Regions from separate parts of the Microbacterium sp. 1.5R genome, predicted to be linked through region 1. Evidence: predicted binding sites of a transcription regulator. Region 1 holds the regulator's gene; the other holds the start of a gene.
The links. Region 1 encodes HrcA, which represses chaperone genes, less so after heat shock. Its sites were predicted from a motif close to TTNGCACTCGNNNNNNNCGAGTGCNAA; they were not measured.
Positions count from the first base shown of each region.

Region 2: groL (chaperonin GroEL) is a predicted target of HrcA. The motif match lies at 1,664-1,690, and genes of this name have one in related genera.

Region 1 is NZ_CP018151.1:2,079,950-2,083,831, reverse strand. It holds gene hemW (radical SAM family heme chaperone HemW) at 9-1,226, shown strand; gene hrcA (heat-inducible transcriptional repressor HrcA) at 1,333-2,364, shown strand; gene dnaJ (molecular chaperone DnaJ) at 2,404-3,519, shown strand; gene BMW26_RS09940 (16S rRNA (uracil(1498)-N(3))-methyltransferase) at 3,534-3,882, shown strand, end outside.
Region 2 is NZ_CP018151.1:2,553,194-2,557,075, forward strand. It holds gene groL (chaperonin GroEL) at 8-1,627, opposite strand; gene BMW26_RS12240 (LytR C-terminal domain-containing protein) at 1,750-2,328, opposite strand; gene BMW26_RS12245 (DUF3263 domain-containing protein) at 2,398-2,655, opposite strand; gene BMW26_RS12250 (DUF2332 domain-containing protein) at 2,665-3,657, opposite strand; gene msrB (peptide-methionine (R)-S-oxide reductase MsrB) at 3,727-3,882, shown strand, end outside.

The DNA.
Region 1 (3,882 bases):
CCTCTCTGATGGCCGGTCCGCTCCCACTCGGCGATCCGGCACCGGCAGACGGACATCTGCCCTCCGATCTGCCGATCGATTCCTCCGTGCCCTTCTCCGCATATCTGCACGTCCCCTTCTGCCGGGTGCGGTGCGGCTACTGCGACTTCAACACCTACACCTCGGGAGAGCTCCGCGGCGCGAAGCAGGAGGACTACGCCTCGACGCTCATCACCGAGATCGCCCTGGCGAGGCGCGTTCTCGCGGATGCGGGCGCGCTGCGCCCGATGGACACCGTGTTCTTCGGAGGCGGCACGCCGACGCTGCTGCCGCCGGGCGACCTGGCGCGGATGCTCGGTGCGGCGACCGACGCGTTCGGCCTCGTCGACGGCGCCGAGGTCACGGTCGAGGCGAACCCCGACACGGTGACGTCCGAGGTCGCGCGGACCCTCGCGGATGCCGGCGTCACGCGGCTGTCGATCGGCATGCAGTCGGCAGTGCCGCATGTGCTCGCCGCTCTCGACCGCACTCATCGCCCCGAGAACGTGACGACAGCGGTCGCCGCGGCGAAGGACGCAGGCCTCGCCGTGAGCGTGGACCTCATCTACGGCGCCCCCGGTGAGTCGATCGGTGATTGGGAGGCGTCGCTCGACGCGGCGCTCGCACTCGAGTCGGACCACATCTCGGCGTACGCGCTGATCATCGAGGACGGCACGAAGCTCGCGCGACAGATCCGCCGAGGCGAGGTGCCGGCGCCGGACGACGACCTGCAGGCCGACATGTACGAGCTCGCCGATGCGCGTCTCGCAGCGGCGGGCTTCGACTGGTACGAGATCAGCAACTGGTCTCGCTCGCCCGAGCAGCGTTCGCGGCACAATCTCGCCTACTGGCGGGGGAGCGACTGGTGGGGATTCGGTCCCGGCGCGCACAGTCACGTCGCCGGCCTGCGGTGGTGGAACGTCAAGCATCCGGCCGCGTATGCACAGCGGCTCGCCGCAGCGGAGTCTCCCGCCGCCGGCACGGAGCGGCCGGACGAGCAGTCGACGACGCTCGAGCGCATCCTGCTGCTGAGTCGCATCCGCGAGGGCATCGCCGTCAGCGACCTCGCCGCGGACAAGAGGACACGCGTCGCGGGTCTGATCGCGGATGGGCTCGTCGACCCGGCCGCTGCCGTTCGCGGACGCGTGCAGCTCACACTGCGGGGGCGCCTGCTCGCCGATGCCGTCGTGCGTGAGCTCACCGACTGATCGGCGACCGCTGAGTCCGGACATCGTGCCGGATCAGCACGTGGTCGGCGTCGGCGGGTAGAATTGGCACTCGTAGCCAGTGAGTGCCAAGAGGGAGGGAGTTGCGATGGTCAGCGAAAGAGGCCTCCAGGTTCTCCGCGCGATCGTGCAGGACTACGTCGAGACCCATGAACCCGTCGGCAGCCGATCGATCGTCGACCGATACTCCTTCGGCGTGTCCGCGGCGACGATCCGCAACGACATGGCACTGCTCGAAGACGAAGAGCTGATCGCCGCCCCGCACACCTCCTCCGGTCGCGTCCCCACCGACAAGGGCTACCGCGTGTTCGTGGATCATCTCGCCCAGCTGCGGCCACTGTCGGTCGCGCAGCGCACGGCCATCGAGTCCTTCCTCACCGCTCCCTCCGACCTCGACGACCTGATGGTGCGCACGGTCCGAGTGCTCACGCAGCTCACGGGGCAGGTCGCGCTGGCGCAGTACCCGTCATTCGCGCGCGCGCATCTCACGCATCTCGAACTCGTGGCGCTGGCGCCGAATCGTCTGCTCATCGTGCTCGTCACCGACGCGGGCGGCGTCTCGCAGCGCATCGCCCCGCTGCCCGTCGACGTCGACGACGCCGACATGGCGCTGCTGCGTGCTCGTCTCTCCGCCCTGATCACGGGCCGGGCGGTGAGCGACGCCGCTGAGCGGCTGCAGGCGCTTCTCGCGGACGACGCACACAGTCATGACGTCGTACTGCGCGCTCTCGCGACGATCGTCGTCGACGAGCTCGGCGCCTTCCGTCAGGAGCGCCTGGTGATGGCCGGAGCAGCGACTCTGGCTCGACGCGAGCAGGACTTCCGCGGCAGCATCCACCCTCTGCTCGAGGCGATCGAGGAGCAGGTGACGCTGCTGCGGCTGATGAGCGAGATGGAGGCGGACTCCCACGGTCTCGCCGCCAGCATCGGCACCGAGAACGCGTCCTTCGGCCTCGGCGAGGCATCGATCGTGGCCAGCAACTACGCCGCCCCCAGCGGCACGGCGCGAGTCGGCGTGATGGGGCCGACGCGCATGGACTATCCGAGCAATCTCGCGGCGGCGCGGGCCGTGGCCCGCTATCTGTCTCGGATGCTCGACGAAGACGAGGCGGCCCGCTGACGCGGCCGCCCAGAGAACAGCACACGCAGAAGGGCCATTGTGGCAGACCACTACGAGGTACTCGGCGTCTCTCGTGACGCCTCCACCGACGAGATCAAGAAGGCGTACCGACGCCTCGCTCGTCAGCTCCACCCCGATGTGAATCCGGGCGAGGACGCGGCCGAGCAGTTCAAGCTCGTCACGCATGCATACGACGTCCTGAGCGACGACGATTCCCGTCGCCGCTACGACATGGGCGGCGGAGACGGCACCGCCGGCAACTTCCAGGGCTTCGGCGGCTTCGGGGACATCTTCGAGACCTTCTTCGGCGCGGGCCAAGGCGGCGGCAGGGGCGCGCGTCCGCGGTCACGCCGCGAACGGGGACAGGACGCCCTCGTCCGGGTGACCCTCGATCTCGGCGACGTCGTCTTCGGTGCGCACCGCGACATCGAGGTCGACACGGCCGTGCTGTGCGAGACGTGCAACGGCTCGTGCTGCCAGGAGGGCACGTCGCCCGTCACCTGTGACATCTGCGGCGGCTCCGGACACGTTCAGCGTCAGGTGCGGAGCCTGCTCGGCAACGTCGTGACCTCTCAGCCCTGCGGCACCTGCGAGGGCTACGGCACGACGATCCCGTATCCGTGCGGCACCTGCGGCGGCCAGGGGCGGGTGCGCTCGCGTCGCACCGTCTCGCTCGACATCCCCGCCGGCGTCGAGACCGGGCTGCGCCTGCAGCTGCCGGGCTCTGGCGAGGTCGGCAAGGCGGGTGGCCCGAACGGCGACCTGTACGTCGAGGTCACCGTGAACCCGCACCCGTCTTTCAGCCGCGACGGCGACGACCTGCTGGCGACGCTGGAGGTGTCGATGCCGGATGCGATCCTCGGCACCGAGACCACGATCCAGGGTCTCGACGGCGAGGTCGATCTCGAGATCCGCTCGGGCGTCCAGTCCGGCGACGTGCTGACGATCAAGGGCCGCGGCATCACGCCGCTGCGGGGCAACCAGCGCGGCGACCTCCGCGTCGGCGTGCAGGTGGTCACTCCGACCCGGCTCGACTCCGCGCAGCGCGCGCTCATCGAGGACTTCGCGAAGAAGACCAAGGCACCGGGCCCGCAGCTGGCGCAGTTCCAGCAGGGGCTGTTCTCGAAGCTCCGCGACCGCTTCCGTTCGCACTGATCCGGACGGCGCTCATGGCACTCCACTTCCTCGTCGAGAACTCCTCGGATGCCGCGGTCGGCGACCTCGTGTCGCTCACCGGCGCCGAGGCGAAGCACGCCGCCGTCGTCCGACGGCTCCGCGTCGGCGAGGCGGTGACGGTCGGCGACGGCTCGGGGGTGTGGCTGACCGGCGTCGCCGAAGAGGTGTCTCCGTCCCGCGTCGACGTGCGCGTGGCCGAGCGATCGGTCGACCCCGCGCCCAGCCCTCGCATCGTGCTCGTGCAGGCTCTCGCGAAGGGCGATCGCGACGAGCTCGCCGTGCAGGCGGCATGCGAGCTCGGCGTCGATGAGATCGTGCCGTGGCAGGCGAGCCGAAGCGTGT
Region 2 (3,882 bases), 470 kb from region 1:
TGATGGATCAGAAGTCCATGCCACCAGACGGGTCACCCATCGGGGCCGGAGCCTTCTCGGGCTTGTCAGCCACGACGACCTCGGTGGTGAGGAAGAGAGCCGCGATCGATGCTGCGTTCTGCAGCGCCGAGCGGGTCACCTTCGCCGGGTCGATGATGCCCGCTGCGAACATGTCGACGTACTCACCGGTAGCCGCGTTGAGGCCCTGACCCGAGGGAAGCTCGGAGACCTTGTTCGCGACCACACCCGGCTCGAGGCCGGCGTTGAGGGCGATCTGCTTCAGCGGAGCCTCGATCGCGACGCGAACGATGTTCGCACCGGTCGCCTCGTCGCCCGAGAGCGAGAGAGCGTCGAGAGCCTTGGTGCCGGACTGGATCAGCGCGACGCCACCACCGGGGACGATGCCCTCCTCGACGGCTGCCTTCGCGTTGCGGACGGCGTCCTCGATGCGGTGCTTGCGCTCCTTGAGCTCGACCTCGGTTGCCGCGCCCGCCTTGATGACGGCGACGCCACCTGCAAGCTTGGCGAGGCGCTCCTGCAGCTTCTCGCGGTCGTAGTCGCTGTCGGTGTTCTCGATCTCGCGACGGATCTGCGTGACGCGACCCTCGATCTGGTCTGCCTCTCCGGCACCCTCGACGATCGTGGTCTCGTCCTTGGTGACGATGACCTTGCGAGCGCGACCCAGCAGGTCGAGCGTGGCGTTCTCGAGCTTCAGGCCGACCTCTTCGGTGATGACCTGACCACCGGTGAGGATCGCGATGTCCTGCAGCTGCGCCTTGCGGCGGTCGCCGAAGCCGGGTGCCTTGACGGCGACCGACTTGAAGATGCCCTTGAGCTTGTTGAGCACGAGAGTCGCGAGAGCCTCGCCCTCGACGTCCTCGGCGATGATGACGAGCTCCTTGCCGTCCTGGATCACCTTGTCGACGATGGGCAGAAGGTCCTTGATGTTCGAGATCTTCTGGTTCGCGATGAGGATGTAGGCGTCTTCGAAGACAGCCTCCTGGCGCTCCGGGTCCGTCACGAAGTACGGGTTCAGGTAGCCCTTGTCGAACCGCATGCCCTCGGTGAGCTCGAGCTCGGTGCCGAAGGTCTGCGACTCCTCGACGGTGACGACGCCCTCCTTGCCGACCTTGTCGATCGCCTCGGCGATGAGCTCGCCGATGGCGGGGTCAGCAGCCGAGATCGAAGCGGTCGCAGCGATCTGCTCCTTGGAGTCGATCTCCTTCGCGCTGGCGAGGAGCTCCTCGGTGATGGCCGCGACGGCCTTCTCGATGCCGCGCTTCAGCGAGATCGGGTCTGCGCCGGCTGCGACGTTGCGCAGACCCTCGCGGACCAGAGCCTGGGCGAGCACCGTGGCGGTGGTGGTTCCGTCACCGGCGACGTCGTCGGTCTTCTTGGCGACCTCCTTGACGAGCTCCGCACCGATCTTCTCGTACGGGTCGTCGAGCTCGATCTCCTTGGCGATGGAGACGCCGTCGTTCGTGATCGTGGGGGCGCCCCACTTCTTCTCCAGCACGACGTTGCGACCGCGCGGGCCGAGCGTCACCTTGACGGCGTCGGCGAGAATGTTGAGGCCGCGCTCGAGGCCGCGGCGGGCCTCCTCATCGAAAGCGATGATCTTTGCCATGAGTTTTGTCGTCCCTCCTGGACGTAGACGTTGGGTTTAGCACTCAGAGTGAGAGAGTGCTAACGCCATTCTGGCACTCGACCCCATCGAGTGCAAGCTGCGGGGAGGGACCGCGCGGCGCTCTACGGGGCAGGGGTGTCTGCGGGAGTCTCGGGAGCGGTGGTCGCGCGATCGAGTCCGATGACCACCGTGAGCTGCTTCGCGCCGGTGTCGTTCAGATCGGTGTAGAAATCGCTCTGCTCCACCTGTGCTCCGCCGATGAGGTTCGCGAGGCCGATGGCCGCGAGCTCGTCCTCGTCGGCGACGTAGTAGACCGTCGTCGTCGAGAAGTCCTGGCTCGCGCTGTCGGTCGCGAACACGACGTCCGCTGCCCAGCCGTTGTTGATCAGGACGTCGCGCATCTGCTCGTCGAGCCCCTCGTCCGGGGATGCGTTGAGGATCATCACCGAGTAGGTGACGTCGACGACTCCGGTCTCGACGGGTGCAGGACTGGCCGTGGGGACGGCCTCCGGGAAGAGGCTGATGCGCCCCATCACCACCAGCGAGCCGAAGATGCCGCCGATGATGAGCACCAGAGCGGCCACGAAAGACCAGAGGAGCACGACCCAGCCGTTCATCCCCGGGGCTTCGGCGCGATGCGCTCCGACGCGTCCGGATGATCGGGGGACGTCGTCGAATCGATCTCGGCTGGGCTTTGACACCCCTCGATGCTAACGGCACCGACCTCTGTATCCGCATCGAGCGCCGTCGGCGCGTGGCGGACGCGCGAGTCAGCCGACGAAACCGGGCGTGCGAGCGGCTCTCTGGAATGATCTCGAGTCGCGGATGCGCCGCAGCCGACGCACCAGCATCGGGTCGTACTCGAGGGCGGCCTCCGACTCGATCAGACGTCCGAGGAGCTGGTAGTAGCGCGCGGCGCTCATACCCAGCTGGGCGCGGATGGTCTCCTCCTTCGCGCCGCCGTGCCGCGGCCACGCGGTCTCCAGCGCGAGGATCGCACGATCGCGCTCGCTCAGCTCTCCCAGCATGAGATCAGATTAGGTCGCCGCCCCGCCGATTCCGGCACGCCACTCCCACCATCGCCCGAGTGGGTCGGCGGCTGCGCGCACCTGCCCGTCGAGCGCCACGACGAAACCGGGCCACTCCGCGGCGACGACGGGCGGATCCCAGGCGTCGAGGAGCGCGGGAGGGTCGATGGTCAGCCAGCGCGCGCCGAGCCCCCGGATGCGGTCGACGAGGGCTTCACGGGCCTCCCGGGGAATGTGCACCAGCACGCCGGGAGTCGTGACGACGAGGGCGGCGTCGCGGGGCGCCTCGGCGGCGAGCTCGTCGATCTGCTCGAGCGCGTCGCCTGCGACGAGGTGGGGAGGGGCGGATGCCGCGATGTCGAGCGCCGCCGACACCCGTTGCTCACGCCCCTCCTCCCCCGGCCACACCAGACCCAGCAGCCAGCGCCGGTCACGCTCGTCTCGCGCGTCGAGCGGCGCGAGGTCGATGCCGGCTCGCCACACCACATCGGGCATCCGCATCGGCGGAAGGGCTCCGTCGACACGGCTCTCGAGGATCACGGTGGAGGGGCCGTCCGCGGGGTCGAGCGACGCGCGCAGCCGCCCGTCCGCGCCCACGAAGCGATACGAGTACCTGTCCGGATAGAGGCACAGTCCTGCGGAGGCTCCGACCTCGAGCAGCGCGATCGGGCCGTCGATCTCCGACAGCGCGGGCAGAAGCGGCGCGAGACGCAGAGGTTCGTTCGTCTGCAGGCGCCGGCCGCTGCACTCGGCCACGATCTCATCGGCGCGCGCGATCACGAACGACCGCCAGGCGCCGTAGCCGACGAGGCCGGCGCCCAGCATCCGTGTCACCGCGAACACGAGCGGGGGCTGCCGTCTGTTCTCCGGAATCCGCGCGAGCACGCCCTGGACCTCGGAGTCGGCGGCGACACCGTCGGCCCACTCGACATACAGGTCGCTGCGCCCCGGCGCCTCCTGCTCGGCGAAACGCGCGTAGCGCTGCTGCACGGCATCCGTCATGGATCCATTGTCTCGTGGCGCCGAGCGCCTCTGAACGCGAGAGAATGGATCAGACCCCCAGGAGGACCGATGTCGTACAGCGTGGACAAGACCGAAGAAGAGTGGCGCGAGGAGCTCGGCGAGGAGCAGTACGCCGTGCTGCGCGAAGCCGCCACCGAGCGCGCCTGGACGGGCGAGCTTCTCGACGAGGGCCGAGCGGGCCTCTACACCTGCGGCGCCTGCGGT